Regions from separate parts of the Rhizobium hidalgonense genome, predicted to be linked through region 1. Evidence: predicted binding sites of a transcription regulator. Region 1 holds the regulator's gene; each other region holds the start of a gene.
What was found. Region 1 encodes PhoB, which activates phosphate uptake and scavenging genes when phosphate is short. Its sites were predicted from a motif close to TGTCATNNANCTGTCAT; they were not measured.
Positions count from the first base shown of each region.

Region 2: a site for PhoB is predicted at 6,379-6,395, ahead of FFM81_RS09555 (UDP-2,3-diacylglucosamine diphosphatase). Genes of this name have one in related genera too.
Region 3: a site for PhoB is predicted at 1,861-1,877, ahead of FFM81_RS25360 (DUF47 domain-containing protein). Genes of this name have one in related genera too.
Region 4: a site for PhoB is predicted at 2,953-2,969, ahead of olsB (l-ornithine N(alpha)-acyltransferase). Genes of this name have one in related genera too.

Region 1 covers NZ_CP054027.1:3,788,846-3,796,825, forward strand. Annotated here, with positions in the region: gene FFM81_RS18400 (Hsp33 family molecular chaperone) at 1-345, opposite strand, end outside; gene argF (ornithine carbamoyltransferase) at 435-1,349, opposite strand; gene FFM81_RS18410 (aspartate aminotransferase family protein) at 1,387-2,586, opposite strand; gene FFM81_RS18415 (GcrA family cell cycle regulator) at 3,013-3,546, shown strand; gene phoB (phosphate regulon transcriptional regulator PhoB) at 3,906-4,589, opposite strand; gene phoU (phosphate signaling complex protein PhoU) at 4,726-5,439, opposite strand; gene pstB (phosphate ABC transporter ATP-binding protein PstB) at 5,484-6,299, opposite strand; gene pstA (phosphate ABC transporter permease PstA) at 6,316-7,638, opposite strand; gene pstC (phosphate ABC transporter permease subunit PstC) at 7,635-7,980, opposite strand, start outside.
Region 2 covers NZ_CP054027.1:2,005,142-2,013,121, reverse strand. Annotated here, with positions in the region: gene FFM81_RS09580 (MlaD family protein) at 1-1,056, opposite strand, end outside; gene FFM81_RS09575 (ABC transporter ATP-binding protein) at 1,065-1,904, opposite strand; gene FFM81_RS09570 (MlaE family lipid ABC transporter permease subunit) at 1,906-3,075, opposite strand; gene dgcA (N-acetyl-D-Glu racemase DgcA) at 3,175-4,158, shown strand; gene FFM81_RS09560 (MFS transporter) at 4,110-5,327, opposite strand; gene FFM81_RS09555 (UDP-2,3-diacylglucosamine diphosphatase) at 5,505-6,347, opposite strand; gene FFM81_RS09550 (histidine phosphatase family protein) at 6,537-7,286, shown strand; gene FFM81_RS09545 (efflux RND transporter permease subunit) at 7,344-7,980, opposite strand, start outside.
Region 3 covers NZ_CP054028.1:874,042-882,021, reverse strand. Annotated here, with positions in the region: gene FFM81_RS25365 (inorganic phosphate transporter) at 196-1,197, opposite strand; gene FFM81_RS25360 (DUF47 domain-containing protein) at 1,197-1,841, opposite strand; gene FFM81_RS25355 (NUDIX hydrolase) at 2,059-2,286, opposite strand; gene FFM81_RS25350 (ATP-binding protein) at 2,340-4,433, opposite strand; gene FFM81_RS25345 (response regulator) at 4,430-5,188, opposite strand; gene FFM81_RS25340 (ABC transporter substrate-binding protein) at 5,386-6,408, shown strand; gene FFM81_RS25335 (ABC transporter substrate-binding protein) at 6,527-7,555, shown strand; gene FFM81_RS25330 (ABC transporter permease) at 7,622-7,980, shown strand, end outside.
Region 4 covers NZ_CP054027.1:3,922,400-3,930,379, reverse strand. Annotated here, with positions in the region: gene FFM81_RS19120 (NADP-dependent malic enzyme) at 1-1,538, shown strand, start outside; partial or broken gene FFM81_RS19115 (helix-turn-helix domain-containing protein) at 1,820-2,012, shown strand; gene olsB (l-ornithine N(alpha)-acyltransferase) at 2,027-2,905, opposite strand; gene FFM81_RS19105 (PAS domain-containing hybrid sensor histidine kinase/response regulator) at 3,015-5,294, opposite strand; gene lspA (signal peptidase II) at 5,350-5,853, opposite strand; gene FFM81_RS19095 (TrmH family RNA methyltransferase) at 5,850-6,710, opposite strand; gene FFM81_RS19090 (class I SAM-dependent methyltransferase) at 6,707-7,804, opposite strand; gene FFM81_RS19085 (NUDIX hydrolase) at 7,929-7,980, opposite strand, start outside.

The DNA.
Region 1 (7,980 bases):
AATCGCCTTGTTGAGCAGAGCGTGATCGAAACGGGCATAGGCGCGGACATTTTCCGGCGTCGAGAAATCGGCGACGAGAAGATCGACCGGGCCATCACCCTTGGTCTGCACGGTGAATTTGCCGTCGAATTTCAGCGAAGTGCCAAGCAGCACCGTCAGCACGACGACTTCGGCGAGCAGCCGGGCGACAGGGGCCGGATAATGATGGCGCTCGAGGATCGCATCGAGCATCGGGCCGAGCTGGACGGCGCGGCCGCGCACATCCAGCCCCTCCACCTGAAAGGGGACGACATGATCATCGCCGGCGAAATCGAACTGGCCGAGGGCGGCTGCAGCTTCTGCCATGGCTTTACTCCTAGTTTTCGGAGCGATGGGTCAGCGTGCCCTTCACTCGCGCGGCCGCGGGTCTATGACTCGCAACATCCGATTATGGTTCAGATCGCGCCCAGGCACCAAGCAAGAATCGACTTCTGCGCATGAAGACGGTTTTCCGCTTCATCGAAGACCACGGATTGCGGACCGTCGATCACCTCATCCGTCACTTCCTCACCGCGATGAGCAGGCAGGCAATGCATGAACAATGCATCGCTGCCGGCCTTGGCCATCAAGGCCGCGTTGACCTGGTAAGGCTGGAAGACATTGTGACCCCGGGCCCGATGTTCCTGATTCATGGAGACCCAGGTATCGGTCACCACGCAATCGACGCCTTCGACCGCACGGTCGGCATCATGGCAGAGCATGATTTCGGCGCCCTCATTGCGGGCCCAGTTCAGATAGTGATCCTTGGGCTCCGAACCAAGGGGCACGGCCATGTTCATGCGATAGCCGAAGCGGGCTGCGCCTTCGACCAGCGAATGCAGCACATTGTTGCCGTCGCCGGTCCAGGCGATGGTCTTGCCCTTGATCGGGCCGCGATGCTCCTCGAAGGTCATGATGTCGGCCATGATCTGGCAGGGATGGGTGTCATCCGTCAGCGCATTGATCACAGGCACGGTCGCATGCTCGGCAAGCTCCTTGAGCCTTGAATGCTCGGTGGTGCGGATCATGATCGCATCGACATAACGCGACAGCACCTTGGCGGTGTCGCCGATCGTCTCGGCGCGGCCGAGCTGCATCTCGGTGCCGGACAAGAACAGCGTTTCGCCGCCGAGCTGGCGCATGCCGACGTCGAAGGAGACGCGAGTGCGGGTCGAGGGCTTTTCGAAGATCATCGCCAGCATCTTGCCGGCGAGCGGCTTGTCGCCCTTGCCGGCCTTGAAGGCCTGCTTGCGGGCGAGCGCATCGTTCATGATGGTTCTGAGGTCGGCTGATGTGACCGCCGAAAGATCGAGGAAATGTTTAGGAGCCATGTTCTTAACCTGTCGTGCGCCCGAAGGCACAATCCCTTCAAGCCGTCTTCTTGACCTTGGCGGCACGGATGCTTTCGGCGGCGCGCTCGAGGCGGGCGAGGCCCTCGCGGGCTTCCTCGGCGGTGACGACGAGCGGCGGAAGAAGGCGGATGACGTTGTCGCCGGCGGGCACGCCGAGCAGATGGGCGGCGCGGATCGCCTCCAGCAGTTCGGCCGAGGGAATGGCGGCCTTGACGCCGAGCAGAAGCCCCTCGCCCCTGATATCCTCGATCACATCGGGATAACGATCCTTCAGCGAAGCGAGGCCCTGGCGGAAGACGAGCGAGACGTCGCGCACCTGCTGGAGGAAGCCATCGGCGAGAATGATGTCGAGCACGGCGCCGCCGACGGCCATGGCCAGCGGATTGCCGCCATAGGTCGAGCCATGGGTGCCGGCCTTCATGCCGGAGGCGGCTTCCGCCGTGGCAAGGCAGGCGCCGAGCGGGAACCCGCCGCCGATGCCCTTGGCGACCGCCATGATGTCGGGGGTCACGCCCGACCATTCATGGGCGAAGAGCTTGCCGGTGCGGCCGACGCCGGTCTGGACCTCGTCGAGGATCAGCAGCAGGCCGTGTTCGTCGCAGAGCTGGCGAAGCGCCTTCATGAATTCGGGGGTGGCCGGGCGTACGCCGCCCTCGCCCTGCACCGGCTCGATGAGGATGGCCGCCGTCGCATCGGTGATGGCGGCGCGGACCGCTTCGATATCGCCGAACGCCACCTGGTCGAAGCCCGGCGCCTTGGGGCCGAAACCTTCGAGATATTTCTCCTGGCCGCCGGCGGCGATCGTCGCGAGCGTGCGTCCGTGGAAGGCGCCTTCGAAGGTGATGATATGGAAGCGTTCGGGATGGCCCTTGGAAAACTGGTAGCGGCGCGCCGTCTTGATCGCGCATTCGAGCGCCTCGGCGCCGGAATTGGTGAAGAACACCTTGTCGGCGAAGGTGGCGTCCGTCAGCCGTTTTGCCAGGCGCTCCTGGCCGGGGATCTCATAGATATTGGAAAGGTGCCAGACCTTGTCGGCCTGCTCCTTCAGCGCTGCGACCACGTGCGGGTTGCTGTGGCCGACGGAGGTGACGGCGACGCCCGCGCCGAAATCGAGATATCGCTCGCCGCTCTCGGTGATCAGCCACACGCCCTCGCCTCGCTCGAACCGCAGCGGGGCACGAGAGTAGGTGTCATAAAGCGGCGCGGCTTCGGCCATGGCGCGAGTCTCCTATCGATGTTATCCAGCAGCGGACTCCGGCTAAGAAAAAACCAGGCCCGAAAAATCAAAAATGCCGCCTTGCGGCGGCCAGCGGCACTATTTCCTTTTCGCGCTGCAATGTCAACAAAACTGCGCCCTTAGCGTATGCAGCAAGGGTGTACAGCGGCATTTTCAGTCTTCAACAGGCAATATTGCAGAAATGCCACGCCGGGGCAGCAAGTTGGGGAAAACTACGAATTCGATTCATCCGGATTCCCGCGACTCTTGTCAGGGAGTCAGCCTCACACTAGGTTAAAGTTCAATTACTAGACTGCATGCGGCGGAACTAGTCACCAAAATTGATCAAGCGTTTCTTGTTTCGGAGGCTTCCGGGACAACGGTGAGGGATTCTGCCATCACCAACGCAGAAGGTGGAGACAGGGCATGAACTGGACAGACGAGCGGGTCGAGAAACTCAAGAAGCTTTGGGCCGAAGGACTGAGCGCCAGCCAGATCGCGGCGCAACTTGGCGGTGTCAGCAGAAACGCTGTGATCGGTAAAGTACATAGGCTCAGCCTTCCGGGCCGCGCCAAGGCCGGCGGCACCGCCGCCACGGCGCGCACGCCGAAACGCAATACCTCGGCGCCGCGCGCACCGAATTATGCCTCTCGCATCACCACCCGCACCGTTACCCGCCAGCAGGGCGCAACGATGCTGAAGGAAGAGATCGAGATCGAAACGGTCGAGGAAATGGAGTACGTGCCGAAGGGCAACGTGGTCGTGCCGATCTCGCGCCGCCTCGGCCTGACGGAACTGACCGAACGCACCTGCAAGTGGCCGGTCGGCGATCCGCTGAAGGACGATTTCCATTTCTGCGGCTGCGAATCCCCCGACAATTCGCCCTATTGCGGCTATCATCAGAAGCTTGCCTACCAGCCAATCAACGAACGCCGCCGGGCGGCAGCGCGGGCCGGCTGAGAAGCGGCATCGCTGGACATGAAAAACGGGCCGCGCGGCCCGTTTTTTTATGAGTAGAGTGGGAAGGCGGCCTTTGTGTTTGGCAACAAAGCCAGCCATACATTCCGTCATCCCAGGGCTTGACCCTGGGATCCACAACCAGGCACTCGGCTTCGATAATTTCCCTGCAGCTGGATGCCATCGCTCTTCTCACAGTGCCAGCCGCATGGATCCCAGGGTCAAGCCCTGGGATGACGGAGGAGAGGTGGTGCCTGGATGACGGAGGAAAGGCGGTGCCGGCTCATACGCCGCGCCGGTGCGATGAAAGGGCGTGGGAAGGGCTGTGCAGGCGGGAACGCCGACCACGCACTCCCTCAGCCTCAGGCTTCCATCGAATAACCGGCGCCGCGGACGGTGCGGATGACGTCTTGCATGTTGGAGAAATTCAGCGCCTTGCGCAGGCGGCCGACATGGACGTCGACGGTGCGTTCGTCGACATAGATGTCGTGGCCCCAGACGCCATCCAGGAGCTGCGAGCGGGAGAAGACCCGGCCCGGCGACGACATCAGGAATTCCAGCAGGCGGAATTCGGTGGGGCCGAGGCGGACTTCGCGACTCTTGCGGTGGACGCGATGGGTTTCGCGGTCGAGCTCGATATCGCCGCATTTCAATACCGTCGACAGCACCTCGGGGCGGGCGCGGCGCAGCATCGCCTTGACGCGGGCAACCAGCTCGGGGGTCGAAAAGGGCTTGACGACGTAATCGTCGGCTCCTGTGGAAAGCCCACGGACACGCTCGCTCTCTTCGCCGCGCGCCGTCAGCATGATGATCGGCAGGCGCTCGGTTTCCGGCCGCATGCGCAGGCGCCGGCAGAGCTCGATGCCGGAGACGCCGGGCAGCATCCAATCGAGGATGAGAAGGTCGGGCGTGCGTTCCTGAAGCCTGATTTCGGCCTCGTCGCCACGAAGGATGGTATCGACCTCGAAGCCTTCCGCTTCGAGATTGTAGCGAAGAAGCACGCTGAGCGCCTCCTCGTCTTCAACTACTGCAACTCTCGGGATCATGCGTATTGGTCTCCTCGCGCATGATCCTTAAACCGGGGATGATTTAAGCAATGCATCCTGCGCAAAATCAGAAAAGTGGCTGCGACCTCTTTGCGCGCCCCACATGGGCGCGCGCGCAATTGACGGGTGCGGACGGTTATTCCGTGACTGCACCAACGGTGTTGGCGCTGTCGTCCTTCGGACGGTCGCCTTCCGGCTGGGCGCCGGTTGCCATGTAATAGATCGTCTCGGCGATGTTGGTGGCGTGATCGCCGATGCGCTCGATGTTCTTGGCGCAGAAGAGAAGATGCGTACAGCTGGTGATATTGCGCGGATCTTCCATCATGTAGGTCAAGAGCTCGCGAAACAGCGAAGTGTACATTGCGTCGATCTCGTTGTCGCGCTCGCGGATCGCACTGGCCTTGTCGGCGGCGCGCGTCGTGTAGACGTCGAGCACTTCTTTGAGTTGGACGAGCGCCAGCTCGGACAGATGCTCAAGGCCGCGGGCGAGCTTGCGGGGAACGCCGGTGCTTTGGACGGCGATGACGCGCTTGGCGGTGTTCTTGCCAAGGTCGCCGACCCGTTCGAGATCGGCGGCAATGCGGATCGAACCCATGATTTCCCGCAGATCGGCGGCCATCGGCTGACGGCGGGCGATGGTAACGATCGCCTTGTCGCCGATTTCGCGTTCGGCGTGATCGAGGATCACATCGTCGGAGATGACCTTCTGCGCCAGCGCCGTGTCGCCGTTGACCAGCGCCCGGACGGATTCGGCAACCATCTGCTCGGCCAGGCCGCCCATTTCGGAAATCCGCCTGGACAGGAACTTCAGATCATCATCATAGGCAGAATAGATATGTGTCGATGCCATGGGGCTTTGTCCTTCGAATAACGGAAAGCTTCGTATCGCCAAAATCAGCCGAAGCGGCCCATGATGTAGTCCTGGGTGCGCGGATCGTCGGGATTGGTGAACATCTTGTCGGTGTCGTTCTCCTCGACGAGATTGCCGAGGTGGAACATGGCGGTGCGCTGCGAGACGCGCGCGGCCTGCTGCATGGAGTGGGTGACGATGACGATCGTGTAGTTCTCGCGCAATTCGTGGATCAGTTCCTCGACCTTGGCGGTGGCAATCGGGTCAAGCGCCGAGCAGGGCTCGTCCATCAGGATGACTTCGGGGCTGACGGCGACGGCACGCGCAATGCAGAGGCGCTGCTGCTGACCGCCCGACAGGCCGGTGCCGGATTCATGCACGCGGTCCTTGACTTCGTTCCAGAGACCGGCGCGCTGTAGGCTGGTCTCGACGATCTGGTCGAGATCGGCCTTCGACTTGGCAAGGCCATGGATGCGCGGGCCGTAGGAGACGTTTTCATAGATTGTCTTCGGGAACGGGTTCGGCTTCTGGAAGACCATGCCGACGCGGGCGCGAAGTTCGACGACGTCGATATCCGGATCATAGATGTCGTCGCCGTCGAGGGTGATCTTGCCGGCGACACGGCAGCCGTCGATCGTGTCGTTCATGCGGTTGAGGCTGCGCAGGAAGGTCGACTTGCCGCAGCCGGACGGACCGATCAGCGCCGTGACGGTGTTTTCGCGGATGTTCAGGTTTACATCGAAAAGCGCGCGCTTCTCGCCGTAGTAAACCGAGACGTCCTGGCCGATCATCTTATAAGGAACGGTGCTCATCTTCTGATCCAGCGCCTTTTCAACTGCAGCTTCGGTCAACATGTTCATGATCTTGTAACTCCGTTTACCAGCGGCGCTCGAAGCGACGACGCAAGAGGATGGCGCCCAAGTTCATGACGATCAGGAACAGGAGCAGGACGATGATGGCACCCGAAGTACGCTCGACGAAGGCCCGTTCGGCCTCGTTGGCCCACATATAGACCTGCACGGGCAGAGCCGTCGAGGGATCGAGCGGTGTCGTCGGCGCGTTGGCGACGAAGGCGACCATGCCGATCAATAGCAGCGGCGCGGTCTCGCCGAGCGCGTGCGCCAGGCCGATGATCGTGCCTGTGAGGATGCCGGGCATAGCAAGCGGCAGAACATGGTGGAACACCATCTGCATCTTCGAGGCGCCGAGGCCAAGGGCTGCAGCGCGGATCGACGGCGGCACGGCGCGCAGTGCGGCGCGCGTAGCTATGATGATCGTCGGCAGGGTCATCAGGGTCAGCACCAGACCGCCGACCAGCGAAGCCGAGCGCGGCAGGCCGACGAAGTTGATGAAGACGGAAAGGCCGAGCAGACCATAGACGATCGAGGGAACGGCGGCGAGGTTGTTGATGTTGACCTCGATCAGATCCGTCAGCCTGTTCTTCGGCGCAAACTCCTCGAGATAGATCGAGGCGGCAACGCCGATCGGCAGAGCGAGCACCAGCACGATCAGCATCAGGTAGAGCGAGCCGATGAGGGCGACGCCGAGGCCTGCGGCCTCCGGACGGCTGGAATTGCCGTTGACGAAGAGGCCGGTGTTGAACTGCTTGGACAGAGCCCCGCTCGCCTTCAGCTCGTTCATCCAGCCAACCTGCTTGTCGTTGACCTTGCGGTTCTTCTCATCGACGGTCAGGTCGATCTGACCCTTATTGGCGCTGTCGACATTGGCGTCGGCGAGCACCGTGACATTGACCGTCTTGCCGATGATCGACGGATCGGCGACGACCATGTCGCGCAACTGGATCGGCGCACCCTTGGAGAGCATGGCCGTGGCATCGCGCACCTCAGGCTTGCTCGAGGCGTTGACGTTCAGCTGCTTGACGATCGCGTCGCGCAGTAGAACCGGATAGTTGGCGGCGACCAGCACCGAAGGGTCGGTCGCACGCTTATTGCCAGGGTCGATCGTCTTCTCGGTGAATTCGATCGGCAGGGTGATCGAAGTCTGCTGGAAGGCGGTGTAACCCTTGCCGATCACCGTCCACAGCAGGATGAACAGGAAGACGAGACCGAAGGTGATGGCGGCGATGCCATAGGCCTGGAACCGGCGCTCGGCGGCGTAGCGGCGCTTGATGCCGATATCACGGCGCGCCGGCGCCTTGGAGACGGTGACGCCTGATGTGGGAGAAACAATATCCGTCATTCGTACTGCTCCCGGTATTTGCGCACGATGTAGAGCGCATAGATGTTGAGGCAAAGCGTGATGCAGAACAGCGTGATGCCAAGAGCGAAGGCAACCAGCGTCTGCGGCGAGGTGAACTCGAGGTCGCCTGTCAGCTGGTTGACGATCTTGACGGTCACCGTCGTCATCGGCTCGAAGGGATTGATCTGGATGCGGGCGGCGACACCGGCGGCCAGCACAACGATCATGGTTTCGCCGATGGCGCGCGAGGCCGTCATCAGAAGCGCGCCGACGATGCCGGGAAGAGCTGCCGGCAGAACCACCTTCTTGATGGTTTCGGAACGGGTGGCGCCGAGACCGAGC
Region 2 (7,980 bases), 1.8 Mb from region 1:
ACGGGTCGAGGCCGAATTCAGCTTGTTGGTAAGCTGCGAGACGTCCTGAATCGTCTGGTCGATATCTTTCTTGCGGGCCGAAACCGTATCGGCGACATCACGAATCGAGGCGACGGCGGTGCGCGCATCCTTGGTCGCCTGGGCGATGTCGTCGACCGAGCCCTTCACCTTGGCGGGGTCGATCTGGGCGACGAGCGTGTCGACGCGGTCGAGCGTCGCCTGTGCCTGCTTGCCGAAATCGTTGAAGGTGGTGGCCGTCTGGTCGAACTTCTGGACCGCCCCCTTGAGCTCGCCAGAGGCATCGGCGACATTGGCGGTGATCTTCTCGGCGTTGGAAACGATGTTGTCGATCTTCTGGGCGTCGACAGCCTTGACCAGCGATTCCACCGCCTGCAGTGTCGAATCCACGCGGCCGGAGACGGCCTTCACCGTATTGGAGAGCTCACCGACGCTTTGCAGGAAGGCGTCGATATTGTCGGAATTCTTGGCCAGCGCATCCGAGAAGGTCTCTGCATTCTTGAATGTCTGGGTCAGCGGCGCACGTGAATCCTGGATGAAGCCCTGAAGTTCGCCGACTGCGTCATTGGCGCGATCGAGGATCTTGTCGGCGGTCGCCAGAAGATTGGTGACGCTCGACTGATCGGCGACGATGACGGCGCGTTTGCCGTTGTCGATCGCGTGCTGGAGGATGCTTTCCTCGCCCTTGCGGCCGCCCGACAATTCGATATAGGCGGCCCCGGTCAGGCCCTGAATTTCAAGAGCGGCCTTGGTCGAGGGGTAGATCGGCGCGTCGGTGCGCACCTGGGTGAAAGCCAGCGAATATTGCGGATCGTCGGCGTCGATCGACAGTGTCTGCACCGAGCCGATCTGGATGCCGTTGAAGCGCACCGGCGAGCCGACGCTGAGGCCATTGGCCGAGCCCGGAATACGCACGATCAGCTCGGTCATCGGGCCGCCGCGGCCATATTCGGCCATCCAGTAGACGAAGCCGAAGGCCGCCGCGATCACCAGCACCGTGAAAAAACCGACAATCGTGTAATTGGCTTTGGTTTCCATTTATCCGATCACTTCCCGCTCACGCCGTGCCGCGCGCCATTGTCCTGCGGCACGATCGAGCGCGCCCGTTTACCCTTGAAATAGGCCTGCACCCAGGGATCGTCATAGGCCAGCATGTCGTCGATCGTGCCTTCCACCATTACCCGTTTCTTTCCGAGCACGGCAATACGGTCACAGACCGAAAACAGGCTGTCGAGATCATGCGTCACCATATACACGGTCAGTCCCAGACTATCGCGAAGGTTGGCGATCAGCTCGTCGAATTCGGCAGCGCCGATCGGGTCGAGACCCGAGGTCGGCTCGTCGAGGAAGACCAGTTCGGGATCGAGTGCCAGCGCACGGGCGAGCGCCGCGCGCTTGATCATGCCACCTGAAAGTTCGGACGGGTATTTGTCGGCGGCATCGGCAGCCAAGCCCACCATGCGGATCTTCAAATGCGCCAGTTCGTCCATCAGCGAGCGGGGCAGGTCGAGATATTCGCGCATCGGCACCTGGATGTTTTCCTTGACCGTCAGCGACGAAAACAGCGCCCCCTGCTGAAACAGCACGCCGAGCCGCATATCGAGCGCGTTACGCTGCGGTTCGGTGAGTTCGTCGAAATCCTGGCCCAGAATCTTGATCGTGCCGGAGCGGCGCGGCAGCAGCCTCAGCACCGTACGCATCAGTACCGATTTGCCGGTGCCCGACGCGCCGACAAAGCCGAGGATCTCGCCGCGATAGATATTCAGGTTGAGATTGTCGAGCACCACCTTGGAGCCGAAGGCGACGGTGACGTCGCGCGCCGAGAGCACGATATCCCTCTCGTTCCTGTCTTCGGTATCGGTCGGTTTTTCCACGCGGTTTACCATGCTAGAAGTCGATCGCTGCATAGAACATCGCAAAAAGCCCGTCCATCAGGATGACGACGAAAATCGCCTTCACCACCGCGGCCGTTACATGCTGGCCGAGCGACTCCGCGCTGCCGCCGACCTTCAGCCCTTCGACGGCGGCGACGATGCCGATGACCAGTGCCATGAACGGCGCCTTGATCATGCCTGACAGAACCGTCGACAGCGTTACCGCCTCGTGCAGGCGCGACAGGAAGTTGGCGAAAGTGATGCCGGAATAGCCCCAGGCGACGGCGGCCGCACCGGCGAGCGAGGCGAAATTTGCCAGCACTGTCAGAAGCGGCAGCGCAATGGTCAGCGCCACCAGCCGCGGGAAGATCAGCACGCCGATCGGGTTCAGCCCCATCACCTTCAGCGCGTCAATCTCCTCGCGCATCTTCATCGAGCCGATTTCGGCGGTGATCGCGCTGCCCGAACGACCGGCGATCATTATCGAGGTCAACAGCACGCCGATTTCGCGCAATTGCAGGATGCCGACGAGATCGACGACGAAGACTTCAGCGCCGAAATAACGCAGCTGGAAGGCGCCCTGCTGGGCGATGATCGCCCCGATCAGAAACGACATCAGAAGGATGATCGGAACGGCGCGAACGCCCATATGGTCGATCTGGTTGACGATCGAAGCCGGCGAAACACCGCTGCCGCGCCCGAATTTCATCTGCGCGCCGCGCACGGCGGAGCCGAGGATATACATCGAGGCGGCCAGATTGTCCCAGAGATCGTAAGTCATCTTGCCGATCGGCACGAAGATGCGCGCGACAAGCGAGACCCTCTCCCTCTGCTCCGGCTCCGGTTTGGCCGGCTCCTCGGAAAACATCTCCAGCATTTCGTCGATATGCGGATTGGTGCCTTCGAAACGCACCGTTCGCCCGGCCGCCTCCTCTTCCTTCTTCAGCCGGCACAGCAGCCAGATGCCGGCGGTATCGATATCGGAAATGTCGGAGAGATCGACCGTCAGATCGCCGGCCTTCTGGTGCAGGAGCTTTTCGAAGTCGCGCAGCACGAAATGCACATAGGCACTGCGCCAGTTGCCCTTGAGACGAACATGCTGCCCCGAACCATCGGCATGGTCGTCCACTTCAAGTGAGGCAACGTTGCGATTCTCGGCGTTCAAGATACTTATGTCTTTCAAGGCTTGCAGCGACATTGCCGAATCGCGAACGATGGTTCGGCGCCGGCGCGTCAATATACAGAAGCAGGCTGCAATTTCCATGCTCGCAGGACAGCAATAATGCCGCGCAGCCTCGATATTCAGATGAATTCCTTTCCGATTGCCGGGAGCTTCACCATCTCGCGCGGCGCCAAGACCGAGGCCGAGGTAATCACCTGCGCGCTCGCCGAAGACGGTGCGCGCGGGCTTGGCGAATGCGTGCCCTATCGCCGTTATGGCGAGACCATGGAGAGCGTGTTCGCCCAGATCGAGGCCGCGCGTCCGCTGGTCGAGGCCGGCATCTCGCGCCGCGACCTTTTGTCGGCGATGCCGCCGGGCGCTGCTCGCAATGCCGTCGATTGCGCCCTCTGGGACCTCGAAGCGAAACGAACGGGCGAAAGCGTCGCGGCTCGTCTCGGCCTTGCCGATCAGAAGCCGCTCACAACTGCCTACACCATCTCGCTTGGTGAACCGGAGGTGATGGCCGCCCAGGCGCGCGAACATGCCGGCCGCGCGCTGCTCAAGGTGAAGGTCGGAACCGGCGACGATGAAAGCCGCATCCGCGCCGTCCGTGCGGCCGCACCCGACGCCGCCATCATCCTCGATGCCAATGAGGGCTGGCCGGAAGCGGTGCTGGAACGCCATCTCCATATCGCTGCGGAAGCGGGTGTGGCTCTCGTCGAGCAGCCGCTGCCGGCCGGCCGCGATGCGCTGCTTGCTGAAATCCGCCGGCCGCTGCTGGTCTGCGCCGACGAAAGCGTCCACCATACCGGTGATCTCGCAAGCCTTGCCGACCGCTACGACGCGATCAACATCAAGCTCGACAAGACGGGCGGCCTGACGGAAGCCTTGGCGATGAAGGCCGAGGCCGAACGCCTCGGATTCAGCATCATGATCGGCTGCATGGTCGGCACCTCGCTGGCAATGGCGCCCGCCGTGCTGCTCGCCCAGAATGCCGATTTCGTCGATCTCGACGGTCCGCTGCTGCTTGCCCGCGATCGCGAACCCGGCCTGCGCTACGCCGCTTCCCTGGTCTTTCCGCCCGAAAGCACGCTTTGGGGCTGAAGGTAGTAGGCCAAGATGACAAGGCCGAGGCCGGAGAATGCGACCAGCGCCATGACGTAATAGCTGACGACGCCGAGCCAGGCATAGAGATAACCCGACGCCAGCGTCATCAGCGCCATCGCCATGCCGACATAGAAGAAATAGGCGCCTTGCGCCGAGGATTCCTGCGTCTCCTGCACCGTCGCCATGATCCGCCGCTGCACGCCCGTATGCACGAAGGCATAGGTGAAGCCGTGAAAACACTGCAGCAGGAAAAAACCGGCAAAACCCGCATTCATGGGAAACAGGATCCAGCGGCAGACGCTGACGGCACAGCCGAAGCGGATCAGCGTCCAGGCGTTGAAGCGCCGGTTGAGGCGCTTCGACAGGAAGAACACCGTCACCTCGGAAGCAACGCCGGCGCTCCAGAGCAGGCCGACTTGAGCGCCTGAAAAGCCTAGCTGATGCCAATAAATCGAGGAGAAGGCGTTGAGTACCGCATGGCTCGACTGCTGGATGGCGACACCGATCAAAAGCAGCAGCAAATGCGGCTCGCGCAGCCCGCTGCCGGTAGCGGCTGGAATGTTGATCGGCTGGCCGCGGCGCCGCGTCGGCCCGATGCGCGGACAGAAGATCGCCATAACAACGGTCATGGCAAAGCCGAACACCATGACGACAAGCACCATTCCGCCGCCGAACCGGCTGACCATCTGGCCACCGACCAGCGTCGAGACGATGAAGGCGATCGAGCCCCAAACGCGCATCGACCCGTAATCGAGCCCCCAGCGGCGCACGCCCGAAATGACGATCGATTCGACGACGGGCACATAGGGCGCGAAGGTGGCGCCCTGCAGCGCGTAAACGATAGTCACGGGCCAGAAGCTGGTCGTCCAGAAAAGCGCGATCGCCGTCAGCAGCGACAGGCCGCCCGACCAGAGCAGCACGTCGGCGCGTTCCTTCAGACGGTCGGCGATCATGGCCACGACAGGCGCCACCAGCACGCGAACCACCATCGGTATGGCAAGGATGATGCCGATCTCGTGGTCGCTGAAGCTGTGGGTCGCGAGCCAGACCGGAAAGAACGGCAGAACGATGCCGTTGACGAGCAGCGGGGCGCAATAGGAAAGCGCACTGAGCAGCCGGAAGCGCGGCGGCGCTCCCTCACTCGGGGAATGTTGAGCGGGAATCATCGGTGGACCTGAAGGAAACTGATCGTTGTCCTAACACACCACCCTGGAAGCGACTATTGCGAGAAATAGCCTCACTGAAACGTTTTAGAAAATAATGGGGCCTGTCACCTGGCGGTAACGGCTAAATCACTGGGAGCGCGGCGCGGATACGCCGGCGCCAAAATCACGCGGCCAAAATCAAGCAGCCTGGGGGGCCAGTTTTGCATCTTCGAGATGCTCGAGGGCAACAAGCGCCGGCACGCTGCTGGCGAGCGCCCGCCAGGTGATCAGTTCGAAGGTGCCGTCCTCATGTTCGGCGACCGCCGTGCAGCTTTCAACCCAATCGCCGGTATTGATATAGCGGATGCCGTCCATATCCTGGATGATGGCATGATGGATGTGTCCGCAGATCACGCCGTCGGCGCCGTTCTTGCGGGCTTCCTCTGCAACGACGCGCTCGAACTCGCCGATGAAGTTGACAGCATGCTTGACCTGCAGCTTCGCCCAGGCCGAGAACGACCAGTAGGGCATGCCGAGGCGGCGGCGAACGGCGGCCAAGAGGATGTTGATGCGGATCGCCGTGTCGTAGGCCCAGTCGCCGAGATAGGCGAGCAGGCGCGCGTTGCGGACGACGACGTCGAATTCGTCGCCGTGCAGGATCAGGTATTTTTTGCCGTCGGCGCCGTCATGCATCATGCGATCGACGACCTCGATGCCGCCGAAATGCATGCCTGGGAAATCGCGTAGGAATTCGTCGTGATTGCCGGGAATATAGACAACGCGCGTGCCCTTGCGCGCCTTGCGCAGAAGCTTCTGAACGACATCGTTGCAGACCTGCGGCCAGTACCAGCTGCGCTTCAGGCGCCAGCCGTCGACGATGTCGCCGACGAGAACGATCGTATCGGCCTCGTGGTGGCGCAGGAAATCCAGGAGGAAATCAACCTTCGCGGCCTTCGAGCCGAGATGGACATCGGAAATGAAGAGCGTGCGGAAATGTCTGGGTTCCATCATGTCTATCATGAGCTGCTGCTCATGCCCCATCTTTCATCTAGCCTTCCAAAACCAGACTCGTGTTTCAGGAAGATGACAAACTGGGGAAAAAGCCCTGCAAACCCCATCCCACGCAAGCAGCTAGCGTATCGTCGGCTGCTTCCTCCCGGCAATGTTGCCCTCTCCATCGCGCGCGTTCATGATGACGGCGATTCCATATCCGACAATGCGGGATGGCTGATGCGTCTCTTTCTCGTTCGCCACGGCGAATCTCTCGGCAACCTCAACGAACGGGCCTATCGCCAATTCGGCGATCACAACGTGCCGCTGACGCAATGGGGCCATCGCCAGGCGGTGGAAGCCGGCGGCGCCATCGCCTCCTATTTGAAGGCATTGCCGGGCGCGGATTTCGGCAAGCTGCAGATCTGGTACTCGCCATTCCTCAGGACACGGCAGAGCAAGGATGCCCTGCTCACAGCCTTGCCGGAAAGCGTCGTCGGCGAGATCCGGGAGGATTACCTGCTGCGCGAGCAGGATTTCGGTCTTTTCACCGAAATCTATGACCACGCCGAACAAAAGCAGAAATTTCCCGAAGAATTCGAAAAATGGGCAAGGCTACGCAGCAACAGCGGCAAGTTCTACGCGCGGCCGCCGGATGGCGAAAGCCGGGCGGATGTGGCCCAGCGGGTGCGCCTCTTCCTTCAGACCGTCATGCGCGAGGCCGAAAACAGCAGCGACAACGTCGTCATCGTCGGCCATGGCGTCACCAACCGGGCGGTCGAAATGAATTTTCTGCACCGCCCTGTCGAGTGGTTCGAGCGTTCCGACAACCCCGGAAACGCCGATGTCACGCTGATTGAAGGGACGCGCTTGCAAGGATACGAGTCGATCCTGTTGCACCAGGCCGCTGACCGGCAGCCGGGACAGGAAGATGATCTGCGCGATGCCTATGGCGCCGACGTGACAATCACCCCGAAGACCGCCGGGTAGGTCTCCGGCGGGTTACAAAGGCAACCCGCCAACTCTTCACGTGAGGTGACGCGTCATTTACGTCGGCGACGTCACCGTCGCCGGTTCCTGCCCCGCCGAAGCCTCCTCCTTCGCCGCCTCCGGCCGTCTCGTCCTCAACAGACGCAGCACGAAGACGAAGAAGACGGGAACGAAGAAGATCGCCAGCACCGTTGCCGAGACCATGCCGCCGAGCACGCCGGTGCCGATCGCGTTCTGGCTGGCGGCGCTTGGCCCGGTGGCGATCGCCAGAGGCACCACCCCGAAGGTGAAGGCGAGCGAGGTCATGATGATCGGCCGGAAGCGAAGACGAGCGCCTTCGATCGCGGCATCCATCAGCGATTTCCCCTCGGCAAAGCCGTCCTTGGCGAATTCGACGATCAGGATGGCGTTCTTCGCCGACAATCCGATGATCGCGATCAGACCGACCTTGAAGTAGATGTCGTTGGACATGTCGCGGCTCATCACCGCGAGCACGCAGCCGAACACGCCGAGCGGGACGACCAGCATCACCGACAGCGGAATGGACCAGCTCTCGTAAAGTCCCGACAGCAGCAGGAAGACAAAAAGGATACTGAGGCCGAACAGGAACGGCGCCTGCGATCCCGATCTCAGTTCTTCCAGCGACTGGCCGGTCCATTCGAAGCCGAAACCGTCGGGAAGCTCCGAGGCCAGC
Region 3 (7,980 bases), on a different replicon from region 1:
TCAGTGCTCACGCCAAACTTCATATCGATAAGCTGATGATCTGGCGTCGGAAACTTCCAGCGAATTTGCCGGTTTGCGGATTGTCGCACCGCGATGCCCGTTTGCTTCCCATCAACTCGCCGGATCTCAGATGACCGGGTTCCTGCTCACTCGGCATCGCTTCCCCGAGCTATCCTCTGCCGAAGGGCCAAGGATTTAGAATAAGGACGTGACGAAATAAAACGCGGCCGAGATCAAGGCCGCCGACGGCAGCGTTATGATCCAGGCGATCAGGATATTGCTCGCCAGCCCCCAGCGAACGGCCGAGACGCGCTTGGCCGCGCCGACGCCGACGATGGCGCCGGTGATCGTATGCGTCGTTGAGACCGGAATGCCGAGCCAGGTCGCGCCGAAGAGCGTAAGCGCACCACCTGTCTCGGCGCAAAAGCCCTGCATTGGATTGAGCTTGGTGATCTTCGAACCCATCGTATGCACGATGCGCCATCCGCCGAACAGCGTGCCGAGAGCCATCGCCGTCTGGCAGGAAATCACCACCCAGAGAGGGACTTGGAAAGTGCTGCCGAGATAGCCTTGCGAGTAGAGCAGCACTGCGATGATGCCCATGGTCTTCTGCGCGTCATTGCCGCCATGGCCGAGCGAATACATCGAGGCCGAGACGAATTGCAGGATGCGAAAGCTCTTGTCGACGGCAAAGGGCGTCTGGCGGACGAACAGCCAGGTGACGACGAGGACGAGAAAAAGCGCCAGGAGAAAGCCGATCATCGGCGACATGAAGATGGCGAGGACCGTCTTGAAGACGCCTGAGAAGACAATGGCCGAGACGCCGGTTTTGGCGACGCCGGCACCGATCAGGCCGCCAACCAGTGCGTGCGACGAGCTCGATGGGATGCCGAAGATCCAGGTGACAATGTTCCAGATGATCGCGCCCATCAGCGCGGCGAATATCACCGGCGGCGTGATGATGGCAGGGTCAATAATGCCTTTGCCGATCGTTTCGGCGACGTGCAGGCCGAAGAACAGGAAGGCAATGAAATTGAAGAAGGCCGCCCAGAATACGGCATATTGTGGCCTCAACACACGCGTCGAGACGATGGTGGCGATGGAATTGGCTGCATCATGCAAGCCGTTGAGGAAGTCGAAGAACAGTGCGACGCCGATCAGGCCGACCAGCAGGGGAAAGGCAAGCGTGGCTTCCATCAGACGTTCTCGATCACGATGCCACTGATTTCGTTGGCCACGTCCTCGAAGCGGTCGACCACCTTCTCGAGCTCGGAATAGATCTCGCTGCCGATCAAATAGGCCATCGCGTTGCCATTGCCGTGCGCCCGGAAGAGATCTTTGAGGCCCTGCTCATAGAGTTCGTCGGAACGGCCCTCGACACGCGTCACCTCCTCGGCGATTGCCGTCAGCCGTTGAGCGTTGCTTCCCATTTTGTCGAGGAGCGGAATCGCTTCGCAGATGAGGCGCGCGGCTTCGGCGATGAGGACACCCATTTCCTTCATCCCGGGATCGAAGGTCTTCTGCTCGAAGCGGCGAAGCGTCTTCACGGTCTTGTGCATCATGTCGATTGCGTCATCCATCGACTGAATAAGATCCTTGATATCGCCGCGATCAAAGGGCGTTATGAAGCTGCGGCGCACGGCGAGCAGCACCTCGCGGGTGATGTCGTCAGCTTGGTTCTCTAGATCGACGATCTTCTGGCAATGGGCTTCAAGGTCGCCGTGGCCGCCGAAGATCTCACGCATTGCGTCAGCGGCGCCCTGGACGGTGCGCGCATGCTGCTCGAAGAGTTCGAAGAACTTGTCTTCGCGTGGCATGAGTTTTTTGAATACGCTAATCATAAATCTTCCCAATCCGGGTTGTCATAAAACCGTCATAAACGACTGACGTGCGATGGAAAAGATCACTTGCCTCGAGATTTGAATTATCGGGAGTCATCGCGGTCGGTCCTCTTCACACGAGCTGCAAATTGCAGGTGCTTGCGACTGCCGGCGAGGGCTTTAGTAGAATGAACTCCGAGACGAGATGGCTGATTGATCCGCTTCCTTGCCCGACCTTTCACACCAGCTTCTTCCCACGCTTCTCTTTCTGCAACTTGCTGGGGAGCTCAATCGGCCACCCTTTGGGTATCGTCCAGAACCCCGTCTCACGGGTCGTGACCAGGAGAGCTTCGACACCCGTTGTCGGCGATTGGGCGAAAGCACCGTACTGCTGTGCAGACCCGCCTGCGAGGATCGTCTTGGTGTGGTCAGCCAGCCGTTTTGATTGGGTTGTGACCTTCTTCATATTCAGGAGTTGCGGCGCAATTCGGTTCCTGACGAGCGGGCCAAGAACGCAATTCACGCCGGAAACAGAAGTTCGACGACCGTTCCCTTGCCCGGCGCCGAGGCAATACGAGCGTCGCCGCCGCTTTGGCGGACGAAGCCATAGACGACAGCGAGGCCAAGGCCCGCGCCGCCTTCGGCGTCGCGCGTCGTGAAATAGGGCTCGAAGGCCTTGTCGACCGCTTCGGCCGACATGCCGATACCGTCATCGGTCACGCTGACGGTCACGCCGGCCTCGCTGCGGGCGCAACGGATGAGGATCGTTCCGCCCGCCGGCATGGCCGCGGCGGCGTTGAGGCAGAGATTGAGGATCGATTGCTCGAAGAGTGCCGTGTCGATGAGGACGGTCGGCAGGTCGTCACCTATCTCGAAGGCAAGCCGGCATTTTTCGCCGATTGCGATTTCCAGCACGTCGGCCATGCCTCGCAGGACCACGCCGATTTCCACCGCGTCCGGATGGATCGGCTGCTGGCTGCCAATGGAAAGCATGCTCCCGGCCAAGGACCTGCCGCGGTCGGCTGCCTTGCGGATGCGAGCGAGGTGCCGCTTCTGCCGGTCGTTGAAGCCGGTGTCGCGTTCCAGCAGGCCGAGGCTGCCGGTGATGATGCCGATCATGTTGCCGACCTCGTGGCTCACCTGGTGGGTCATACGCATGATGCCGTCGAGGCGTTGGATCTTTGCTGCCTCCGCCTCCTGCCGGTCCATATCGGTGATATCGCGCGCCAGCAGCACGATGCCGCCGTCGGGTTGGCGCGATAGCGACACCTCCGTCACCTGGCCGGCGTCGGAGCGGTGGCGTAGCACGGACCGGTCGGAGAGCAGGCCGGCGTCGTTCTCGGCCGGCAGGAGTGTCGGATCGATCTCCGGCAGCGGCGTCACGAAACTGCGGAGCGGCAGTTTCCTGGCCGAACCGGACCAGCCGACCAGCTCGATGACGCGCCGGTTCATGGTGATCGGCCGGCCGCGCGAATCGAACAGCGCGATGCCCTCGTTCATACTGCGGAAGGTGGAGCGGATGGTGCGGGCTGCGGCCTCCGCCGTGCGCCGCAGCCGGCTCACGCGCTCGACGCTCTCCCGGAAAGCACGGAAAGCCTCGAGCAGCCGCACCAGTTCGGTCTCCGTGCCGCCATAGCGCGGCGCATCGACATCCTTGCGTCCTTCCGCCAGTGCGTTCATTCCGTTCGAAAGCGCGACGATGCCGCGTGAGACGCGCATGACCGAGCGGATCGAGACGACGGCCATTGCCAGGACCAGCAACGAGGCGACGGCGACGATGACGAGGATGCGGCTCAAGGCATCGGAGGTGGAGACGAGGTCGTCGCTGAGGCTGCGGGCAACGGCCTCGCTTTGGGTTTCCGTCGCATGCGACAGATCGCGCGAGACCGTATGCAGGCGCGAGACGGCGGCGCGGATGGCGAACATTTCGAGGAGATAGCGTGTCTGTGCCTCGAAGACCCGTTCGTAAGGGGCAAGCTCGGCGGCGGAAATCCGAATATCCGGCGCGGCCCGTTCGAGGCGCGGGGCGGTTTCGGAGACGTAGCGCCGGCGCAATTCGCCAAGCTGGAACAGGCTGTCCGAATTGGATGCGGATTGGACGATGGCGTTCAGGCGACTGCGGAAATCGGCATCAGCAATCCCGCTGCCGGTCGCGATTTCGCCGAGTGCTGCCGCAGCCTCCGCCTTGTGCTGCTGAGCGGATTCGGCGTCGCCGGCAAGCGTCGTCGTCTGCGTGCGGATCGTATCCAGCAGCTCGACGATGCGGCTGCCGGCAAAACCCTTCACGGTAGCCCCGTCGTTTTCCGGTTGCATGGCGCGCAATAGCGTATCGACCTGCACGACGACCGACCGGCTTTCGCTGGAGACCCGGTAGGGCGAGGTCGCATTCATCAGGAAGGGCGCGCTGGAGACGAGATCGGAAACCTGTCGCGAGACAAGCGAGGCCTTGGCGAGACTCGAAAACGCCTGCAGGCCATAGGCGGCCATCTCCTGGCGCGCCCGCTGCAGGCCGTAGACGGCGATGGTCGCCAGGCTGAAGACGAGCACGCAGATGAAGGCGATGGCAAAGGGCAGGCGAAAGGCGATGGAGGAGAGGAAGGGGCGACTGATCAAGGTACGATCTCGCCATCGTCGGTGTCGAGAACATAGCCCTTGCCGCGGCGCGTCTTGATATGGCGCGGCAGATCCGGATTGCGCTCGATCTTGCGACGCAGACGCAGCACGAGCACGTCGACATTACGGTCGATATAACGCTCGCTTTCGGCGCCCAGCCGATCGAGGATATGGGCGCGGCTCACAGGTGCGTTCGGCGTTTCGGCGAGGATTTCGAGCAGCGCGAATTCGGCGCTCGTCAGCGACTTGGCAGGATCAGTGCGGCAGATGGCGCGGCGGCTCTTCAGATCCACCGACCAGTCACCGAGCTTCAGGGACGTGGGCTCGTGGTCCCGCTCGCTTTCCCGCTCCGGCTTCAGCGAGGGGATCGTCCGGCGCAGTACGGCCTTGATGCGAGCCGTCAATTCGATTGGCTCGAAGGGTTTGACGACATAGTCGTCGGCCGCCGTTTCCAGGCCAAGCACTCGGTCTGCGGCGCTGCCGGCAGCCGTCACCATGACGATGCCGATATTGGTCTGCGCCCGCAGGCGTTGCGCAAAGGTGCGGCCGGAGGTTCCGGGCAGGTTATGGTCGACGAGCACGAGGTGCACGGTTTCGCACGAAAGCACGATCGCGGCCTCCTCCGCCGACGGCGCAGTCAACGGCGTCCAGCCCTCCGCTTCCACGAGGTCGGAGATAAGCTCCGCCATGTCCGGATCGTCCTCGACGATCAGAATGCTGATCCTCTCATTCAACACATGCACGTCCTCCCGCATTCATTATAGGCAGGGCCGTCGCGATCTTCAAAGCGGGCTCGTATTATGGGCTTTGTCACAATTGTAACCTTTGTCATTTTTGAGGGTTCGTCGCGGATAAAGCTGTAAGAACCGTAACCATTCTTCGATTGCGCGAGGCAGCAGATGTGACATCCTGACTGCGGAGATTGGGACGCAAGGTCCAATGGGAGGAAATCGTGAGAGGCATCACCGCTTTCAGCGCGGTCGCGGCTTTGTGGCTGGCGAGCGCCGGCTCCGGCATAGCTGCCTCGTCGCTGACCGTTTTGTGCGGTGTCGACGAGATGTGGTGTGCCGCGATGAAGACGGCCTATGAGGCGAAGAGCGGGCACGAAATTTCGGTAACCCGCAAGAGCACGGGCGATATCCTCAATCAGATCCGCGCGGAGAAAGCAGCGCCGGCCGTCGACGTCTGGTGGGGCGGCACGGGCGACACCCATCTGCAGGCCGGTTCTGAAAATCTCCTCGAACCCTACCAGCCGGCCCACGAGCGCGACATGCTGCCCTGGGCGCAGAATTTCTTCGCCATGTCCGGCGGCCGCTCGGCCGGCATCTACGCCGGGGCGCTCGGCTTTGCCTACAATGCCGATCTGCTGCGCGAGCTGAAGCTGCCAGCTCCGACCTGCTGGAAGGACCTGACCGATACCGCCTATCGCGGCCGCATCCAGAGCGGGAATCCGAATTCGTCCGGCACCGCCTTCACGACGCTTGCGACGCTCGTGCAGCTCTTCGGCGAGGACGAGGCTTTTCGTTATCTCGCTGCGCTCAACCGCAATATCGAGCGTTACACCCCCTCCGGAGCTGCGCCTATCAAGGCGGCGGCGCGCGGAGAAACGCTGATCGGCATTTCCTTCATGCATGACGCTGTGACGCAGAAGCAGGCGGGCTATCCGCTTGTGATCGTCGCACCCTGCGAAGGCACCGGCTACGAGATCGGCGCCGTGAGCATCGTCAAGGGTGCGAGGAACATCGAGGAAGCGAAGCGCTTCGTCGATTTCGCGCTGAGCCCGGAAGGGCAGGGGACGGGGGCGGCGTCCGGCCAGAACCAGGTGCCATCCAACGCGAAATCCGGCCTGCCGCTCGCAGCCCCCGACATTTCGATGATCAAGATGGTGGACTATGACTTCGCTACCTTCGGCTCGCCGGAAGAACGAAGTCGACTGCTCCGCAGGTTCGATGCGGAAATCGCTGCAACGAACTGATCGAGCCCTTTAGACAAACCGCAATCCGAAATCGTGAACGCGCCGCCGCAAGCAGGCCGATGGCCCCGCTGTGTCTTGTTCATGCGAAATCAAACCCAGGCAACAGGAGGATGCCACTATGAAAACGAAGACCCTTTCCCTCATGCTCTTCGCGGGCACGGCGCTCGGGGCGCTACCGGCGCAGGCGGCTGGCGAACTCAATCTCATCTGCTCGGCCGACGTGGTCATCTGCGAGCAGATGAAGGGCGATTTCGAGAAGGCGCATAGCGACATCAAGGTGAACATGGTTCGCCTCTCGTCCGGCGAAACCTATGCCAAGGTGCGCGCCGAGGCGCGTAACCCGAAGACCGACATCTGGTGGGCCGGCACGGGCGACCCGCATCTTCAGGCAGCATCGGAAAATCTGACGCTGGAATATAAGTCGCCGAAGCTCGATGAACTCAACGACTGGGCGAAGAAGCAAGCCGAAAGCTCCGGCTACAAGACGGTCGGCGTCTATGCCGGCGCTCTCGGCTGGGGCTACAACACCGAGATCTTCAAAACCAAGGGGTACAAGGAGCCGGTCTGCTGGGCCGATCTCCTGGCGCCGGAATTGAAGGGCGAGATCCAGATCGCCAATCCGAATTCTTCCGGCACCGCCTATACAGCGCTCGCCTCGCTGGTGCAGATCATGGGCGAGGACCAGGCCTTCGACTACCTGAAGAAGCTGAACGGCAACATCTCGCAATATACCAAGTCCGGCTCGGCACCCGTCAAGGCGGCTGCCCGCGGCGAGACGGCACTCGGCATCGTCTTCGTTCACGACGCGGTGGCGCAGACGGCGGAAGGTTTCCCGGTCAAGTCGATCACGCCTTGCGAAGGCACCGGCTATGAGATCGGCTCCATGTCGATCATCAAGGGCGCCCACAATCTCGACAATGCGAAGGTCTGGTACGACTGGGCGCTGACGGCAGAAGTCCAGTCTCGCATGAAGGATGCAAAGTCCTTCCAACTGCCTTCAAACAAGAGTGCGGTCATTCCGAAGGAGGCGCCGCGCTTCGAGGACATCAAGCTGATCGACTACGACTTTAAGACCTATGGCGACCCGGCAAAGCGCAAGGCTCTGCTGGAACGCTGGGATCGCGAAATCGGCGCCGCCGCCAACTGATATCCCGAACGGCGGCGCCTGTTCCCCAGGCGCCGCCTCCCACACTCAAAGACAGCGAGGTCAGCCATGAGACATGGCAATCGCAGGCTGGACGTGGTCCTGATCCTGGGCGCGGTCGCGTTGACCCTATTGCCCTGGTACCGGATCGAGAACGGCTTCTTCGGGCTCGGTTGGCTGGCCGGTTTCCCCTCTTCCCCGGAGGCCGCCCCCGGCATCGTACAGATCTTCGCGCATGGCCGCCTGTGGCTTGCCGGTGCGCTCGTGCTCTTTCTCCTGGCGGTCGCGGCCCGCGGCATGGCGGACCCGACGCGCCGCGGCGCCGTGCTCGCCTGGACCGGCGCGACCGGCGTCCTGTTTCTGTCGCTCCAGGGCCTCGCCATCGGCTTTTCAGGCTGGAACTGGACGGTCAGCGAGACACTCTTCGG
Region 4 (7,980 bases), 130 kb from region 1:
CGCATGCGGCAAAGACCGACGCGCGCACGCTGGAAGAGGCGATGGAGGGCGCGGATGTCGTCTTCGGTCTGTCGCAGAAGGGCGCCTTCTCGGCCGAGATGATCCGCTCGATGGCGGATCGGCCGATCATCTTCGCCATGGCCAACCCCGATCCCGAAATCACCCCGGAAGAGGTAGCCCGCATCCGCGACGACGCCATCATGGCGACCGGTCGTTCGGACTACCCGAACCAGGTCAACAACGTCCTCGGCTTTCCCTATATCTTCCGCGGCGCCCTCGACGTGCGCGCCTCCACCATCAACGACGCGATGAAGATCGCCGCCGTCAGGGCGCTGGCAAACCTTGCCCGCGAGGATGTGCCGGATGACGTGGTTGCCGCCTATCAGGGCAACCGGCCGCGTTTCGGCTCGCAATACATCATCCCCGTCCCCTTCGATCCGCGGCTGATCTCGGCGATCCCGGTTGCGGTTGCCGAAGCGGCGATCGAAACCGGCGTTGCCCGCAAGGTCATCACCGACATGGCCGGTTATGCCCGCGAGCTTTCGGCGCGCCGCGATCCGATCGCCTCGACGCTCGCCAGCCTCTATGAACGGGTGCGCCGCCGCCCGAAGCGGATCGTCTTTGCCGAGGCCGAGGAAGAACAGGTCCTGCGCGCCGCGATGTCCTACGCCAACCAGGAACTCGGCACCGCCATCCTGCTCGGCCGCGAGGACCTGATCCGGGCAACGGCCGAGCGCGCCGGCATCGATCTCAACCGCCCCGGCCTCGAGATCGTCAATGCCCGTATCTCGACCCGCGTCGAGGCCTATATCGACTATCTCTATGCCAGGCTGCAACGGCACGGTTATCTCCACCGCGACGCCCAGCGGCTGATCCACAACGACCGCAACCATTTCGCCGCCACCATGGTGGCGCTTGGCGATGCCGACGGCATGGTCACGGGCATCACCCGCAACTATTCGACGGCGCTCGAAGATGTGCGTCGCTGCATCGACGAGAAGCCCGGCCACCGCGTCATCGGTGTGTCGCTGGCGCTTTGCCGCGGCCGCACCGTCTTCGTTGCCGATACGGCGGTGCATGACATGCCGACGGCTGAGCAGCTTGCCGATATCGCCGAGGAGGCAGCCGGTCTGGCAAGGCGCATGGGTTATCCGCCGCGTGTCGCCATGCTTGCCTATTCCACCTTCGGCCATCCCTCCGGCGAACGCTCCGAGCGGGTGCGCGAGGCGGTAAAGATCCTCGACAAGCGCCGCGTCGATTTCGAATATGACGGCGAGATGGCCGCCGATGTCGCCCTGAACCGCAAGGTGATGGAGCAATATCCCTTCTGCCGTCTTTCCGGCCCGGCCAATGTACTGGTCATGCCGGCCTTCCACTCGGCCTCGATCTCGACCAAGATGCTGCAGGAACTCGGCGGCTCCACGGTCATCGGCCCGATCCTTGTCGGCCTCGACAAGCCGGTGCAGATCACCTCGATGGGCGCCAAGGACAGCGACATCGTCAACATGGCGGCGATCGCGGCCTATGGCGTCTCGTAGATCTTATCCTGCTCACACATGAGCGGCATTCAATGCCGGCCGACAGCAGGTCGGCTGGGCATTGTTTTTTATGGATTTTCTAGAGGTTTGGGCTCGCCCGCCTCAGGAGTTCCAAGGCACTGTCCATAAGTCATACTTTTGATACAATAACCGCTTACGCGCGGCATGAATTGCCTGCCCGGACTTTGAAAAAGCCATGGGTGACGCTTTTGCTGCTCAATTGTTTCTAATTTCATCAGCCGGTTGGGTCCCATGACAGACGTCACATCCCCCAAGACGCGTCTATTCGCGCTGTTGAAGTCGGTTTTCGTGAGTTCAAGGGAACCACACCGGCCGCCTATCTCAGGACAATCCGCTTGCAAGCCGCCCGAGAGGATCTACGCGATCCTTCCAACCGACAGCCGTTGCGGTACATTGCTTGAAGTGGGGTTCTTTCACTTCGGCTGTTTTGCGGCAATCTACCGGGCGGCGTAGAAGAAGGCTTTAGACTAGCTCGCGAAGCGGCCGGCGTCGGCGCCGTAATAGTTGAGGTAGCGGTCGGAAATGCTGGAGATCGGCAGCACGATCAGCACGTCGGTCGTGTTGAAGGCATGATCGATGACGGCGCTGGAGCCGACCATGGCGCCGAGTCTGAGATAACCCTTGATGAGCGGCGGCAGGGCCATCAGCGCCCGCTTCGGGTTGATGGCCTCGACCGGCATCAGGTCCATGTTGCGGGCGAGATGCGGCAAGGCGCCGACGGCCCATTCGTTCTTCGCCAGCACATTATGGTAGAGGAAAGACAGTGCCAGCGCGTGGCTTTCGAGATAAACGCCAGGGAAGGAAGCGCAGCCGAACATGGCGTTGACGCCGTGCTTCAGCGCATAGGCCCAGTTGCCCTGCCACAGAAGCTCGACGGTGCGTTTGGTGCGGTATTCCGGCAGCACGCAGGAACGGCCAAGCTCCATGAAGCGCTTGTCCGGATGTTTGGCAATCAGGCCCTCGATCTCGAATTCGGAAGCCGAGTAAAAACCGCCATTGGCGATAGCGACATCCTGGCGCAACAGCCGGTAGGTGCCGACGATCTGGTCTTCCGGGTCACCCTCGATCGTGCGGTCGAGAACGAGAAGATGATCGCAAAAGGCGTCATAAGCATCGACATCGCGCTGGCGGCGCATAGCATCCAGCGGCAACTGCGCCTTCATTTCGTCGACGAAGACGCGGTAGCGCACGGCTTGGGCGGCATCGATCTCTCGCGCGGTGCGGGCAAGGCGGGTTTCCAGATTGCCGATGCGGCCGAGGATATCGCCGTCCGTCTGCGCAGCAGCCGGCGAGGGCCGTGCGGCCTCCACGGTGGTGTCACGATTCAGGATGTCGATGGCGGACATGGCGATTCTCCCGTTACCGGCTTATCGACGCCATAAAACACTTCTCTGCGACAGGAAAGTGACATATTGAATTTCTGAACGCAAGAAGCAGGCAGCCCGCCGCGGCACGTTATCGCGCCTCTGCCCGGCGGGCGGAAAGTGCGGCGACCGCCTGAACTTCGGTCAGCAGGCGCACCGGGTCGACCGGCTTGACCATGACGCGGTTGGCGCCGTTCAGCAAGACCTGCCGGCGCGATTCGTCGCTCTTGTCGGCGGTCAGCACAATCACCGGCACAGGGGCAAGATCGAGCCGTCTCTCGTGGCCGCGCAGCCGTCCGAGCATATCGATGCCGTTGCCGCCAGGCATCGACAGGTCGCTGATGATGATGTCCGGCCGGGCATTCGCCTCGCACAGGGCGCAGTCGAGAAGTGCCTCGAAATCCTCGACATGGCGCACCTTGTGCCCGCCCTTCTCAAGGACGACGCGCACCAGCATGGCATTGATCGGATCGTCCTCGCCCAGCAGGATGTTCAGCCCGCTGGCGGCAACCATCGTCTCCGCCATCGACAGGCCGAACCCCGGCTGATTGTCGTTCAGCGCGTCGCGCTTCTCCATGCCGCGCATGCGCCCGCGCAGCACGTCGATCAGCGATTGTTCGCGCAGCGGCCGGATCAGCCAGGCGTCGAAAAGATCAAGCGGATGGGCGCTGCGCTCCTCCGGATTGACGAGCAGCACTTTGCGCAGGCCAAGGGCTGCGATTTCGGCGCGGTCGGCAAGATGGGCGGAAAATTCCGCCGACATACGATGGTCGATGATGATGTCGGTCGGCCGCTTTCCGCTGTTTGCCAGGCCGAGCAGCGTTGCCCGGGCGCTCTCGCCGTCGGCAACAAGATGGCAGAGGCCGCCGAGTGCTGCGATCGTCTCGGCGATGGCGGCGCGCGCTGCCCCTGCCGGTGCCAACAGCACGACGCTGTTGCCGGCAAGCAGCGTATTGCGCCGGTCGGGGCGCTCGCTGCCGATATCGACAGGGAAGCGGATGGTGAATTCGCTGCCTCTGCCCTTTTCGCCGGCTACCGTCAGCGTGCCGTTGAATTCGCGCATGATGCGGGCGGAGATGGCAAGGCCAAGCCCGGTGCCGCTGCTCTTGTCGGCGACGCTCCCGCCTTGCTCGAATTCGCCGAAGACGCGCGCCTGCTCCTCGGCCGTCATGCCCGGACCAGTATCGGTGACGGTGATCGACAGGTCGTCGACGTCGAGCGACACGCGGATGAAAACGCCGCCGACCTGGGTGAACTTCACGGCATTGCCGATGACGTTGAAGAGAACCTGGCGCAGCCGCGCCGGATCGAAGCTCATATTCTCCGGCACGTCGGATGACACCGTGGCGCCGATCTCGATGCCTTTTTCATGCGCCCGGTGGGCGAGCATCTCGACCACGCTTTCGAGCAGCTTGCGCAGCGATTCCGAGCGTGGATGCAGCGCAAAGCGACCGACCTCGATGGTGGAGAAATCGAGCAGATCCTCGACCAGTTGCGTCAGCGCGTGGCCGGACTGGCGGATATTCGCTAGATAGTCCTGCTGCTCCTGCGTCAGCCGCGTCTCGGCGAGCAGGTGCGTCATGCCGAGGATGCCGGAAAGCGGCGTGCGCACCTCGTGGCTGACGGTGGCAAGCAGCCGCGATTTGGCGGCGCTGTTATATTCGGCTTTCTGGCGGGCCTCTTCGCGGCCCTGCGCGATCAGCCTCTCGTCGGTCACATCACGCGCCACGCTCTGCAGCAGCAGACGGCCGTTAGCCGGATCGCGGGTGACGACGTCGCGCCAGAGAAAGATGCGCTGGCCGTCCGGCGTCGAAATCTCGACGTCGAAGCAATGCGGTATCGGGCCGGGACGGAAGGCGAGCCCGATCTCCTCGCAGCTCAGTCCCTCCGGACGCAGCCGTCCGGTCAGGCGGCGAAACGTGTCGTTGGCGGAGATGATGCGCCGGTCCATGCTGCGGCTGACGGTGATATCGCCGAGTACGTCGTGCACATCGGCAAACAGCTTTGCGCCATCGCTCCAGTCCGGCAAGGATTTGCCGCCGCTGGGGCGCCGGCGTCGGCGAACCATCAGGACGGCATAACTGGCGATGACGGCAAGGCCGAGAACGACAAGCCCGCCCGACAGCAGCAGCGGATCGCCGGCATGGGCAAGCAGCGTCAGGATCATCGCGGCAAGCAGGCCTGCGCCGCCAAGCCAGTAGACCAGCAGGCGCCGTGTCGCTGCAGGCCTTGTCTGGCGGTCATCGGCTGCCTGAGGCGCCGATGCGCGCGGTCGCGAGGAGTACCCCGCCATCCGCTCTTCACGCGGCTTGGCGGCGGGTCCGCCGAAGGCGGCGGACAATGTTTCCTGCAATTGTCCCAGACTCTGCATGCTATCTGGCTAACATGAGGCCTCTTCCGAATGCCTTCAGGAAATCGATAAGATTTTAGCGGCCGGCCTTTTTTGGCAGCAGCAGCTCGTCGAGAATGACGCAGCCGGCGCCGATGGTGATGAAGCTGTCGGCGAGGTTGAACACCGCGAAGGACCAGCTTTCGGTGTAAAAGAGGATGTAGTCGATCACATGGCCGTAGGCGAAGCGGTCGACGAGATTGCCGATCGCCCCGGCAATGATCAGCGCATAGCCGAGATGGGCGAGCCAGCGGTCCTTAGCCGTGCGGTACCACAACCAGATGACGAAGGCGACGATGATCAGCCGCATGCCGACGATGAACCAGCCGTCCATGCCCTCCAGCATCGAAAAGGCAACGCCGAGATTATAGGTGCGGTAGAGCGCCAGCATCGGAATGACGGGCACCGCCTCCTGCAGCGGCAGGGTATGATCGACGGCAATCTTGACGATCTGGTCGATGAGCACGGCGACGATGATGAAGAAGAGGATCGGCGCCGGGCGCGAAAACAGCGCGGGGCGGATAGACGTCGGTTCAGTCATTTGCCCTCGGCAAGTGAGAGGAGGTGGCGGCGCGCCTCGAAGAGCATGACGGCGGTGGCGACGGCGAGGTTCAGCGAATCGGCGCGGCCCTGCTGCGGGATGCGGGCAAGCGCATCGGCCTCCCTGGCCAGTTGCTCCGGCAGGCCGGATTGCTCGTTGCCCATCAAGAGTACGACGGGCTTATTCCGGTAGTCGATCGTGCGGTAATCGACCGCGCCGGCAAGATGTGTCGCAACGACGGAAACGCCGGCCGATTTCCGCCAGGCGATGAACTCCTCCGGCGTCGCCCTTGCCACGGGAACGGCAAACACCGAGCCCATGGTGGCTCGCACCGTTTCGAGCGAGAAGGGATCGGTTGTCTCTCCGATCAGAATGATGCCGGAAGCGCCGGCCGCATCGGCTGTGCGGATGATGGTGCCGAGATTGCCCGGATCACGCACCCGGTCGAGCGCCACCCAGGTCTCGCCCTCCCTCGGCCGGATGTCCTTGAGCGATTTCCAGCGCTGCTCGAAGATGCCGACGACCATCTGCGGATTGTCGCGCCGGGTGATCGAGGCGATGACCTTTTCGCTGACTTCGAGCACCAGCCCGCCCGAGGCGACGGTCCTTGCCGCCATCTGCTCGACCAGCGGCTTGCCCTTGGCGGCTTTGGCATAGACCAGCGTGCGGATCGTCCAGCCGAGCTCGATCGCATCGATGACGAGTTTCAGTCCTTCGGCCAGGAAAGTTCCGCTTTCCTCGCGCGACTTCTTGTTGGTTAGCGCCTTGATGTCCTTGATGATCGGATTGGCAAGCGAGGTGACTTCCTTCACCTGGCCGACCCTGCGCGGTCCGTGATCGTGGAAGTCCTTGCTCATTTCGGCACCCAGCGGGAAAAGAGGGAGGTGGAAAGCGCGCGGCCCGGCGTCTTGCCGTCGAGGCCTGCCTCGCGGATGACCAGCTCGCCGGATTCGACCGCCCCGCCGGCGCCCCGCATCGTCTCGCGCATCAGCTCGTGGATCGAATAGAAGCTGGCGCGGATCGAATAGGCCGTCAGCACCAGACCGACCGCCGTCGGCGACAGGATTTCGCGGCAGACATCGAGCATCAGGGGGAGATGCTCGAACAGATGCCAGACCTCGCCGTTCGGGCCGCGGCCGAATTTCGGCGGATCGGTGAGGATGATGTCGTATTGGCTGCCGCGCCGTTCCTCGCGCAGGATGAATTTCATCGCATCCTCGCAGATCCAGCGGATCGGCAGCTTCTCCATGCGCCCGAGCGCCTGGTTTTCCCGCGCCCAGCCGATCGCCTTCTTCGAGGCGTCGACATGGGTGACTTCGGCGCCGGCTGCGGCGGCAACCAGCGAGGCGACGCCGGTATATCCGAACAGGTTCAGCACCTTTAGCGGCCGGCCGGCCTTTTCGACCTGATCCTTCGTCCAGCTCCAGTGCACGATCTGTTCCGGGAAGACGCCGACATGACGAAAGGAGGTGAAACGGCCGTGGAAATCGACGCCGAGCAGATTGAGCGGCCAAGTCTCGCCGAGCGCTTCCTTCGGGAAGCGCCAGCGGCCGGTGCCTTCCTCGTCGGTATCGCCGGTGAAGGCGGCATCGACCTTTTCCCAGACGTGGGAGGGCAGCGAAGGCCGCCACAGCGCCTGTGCCTCCGGGCGGATGATGCGGTAGGGGCCGTATTGCTCCAGCTTTTCGCCATTGCCGCTGTCGATCAGGTGGAAGTCGCCGGCTCCGAGCGATTCGAGGATGACGGGTACGCGCTCGGCCGGACGCTCGCCGCGGCGTGTCATCAGCGGCCGCTCGACCGCGGCAGGCACGGCAGGCTCGCGCACCGTCTCGCGGCTGACGGCCGGCCGGGCGACCGGCTTCGGCGGCCGGCCGGCCCGATCGTCCCTGCGGCTTTCGCCGGCAGGACCTGATGTCTTCTTCTGGCCCGGCCGGCGTTCTCTTTGTTTCAAGGTGCTCTTCCGCGTCTCTGTCGGGGTGTCGTTAAAGGGTCTGCGCTCAACAGGACCCTTTTGAAATTATGCAGTAGCCCAGAAAACCGTGCCGGATCAACTGCGCGCCGGCGCGGCATTTATTTCAAGTCTCGGATGAGCGCCTGCGAAGCCAGCTTTCCGCCGCATAAAGAGCT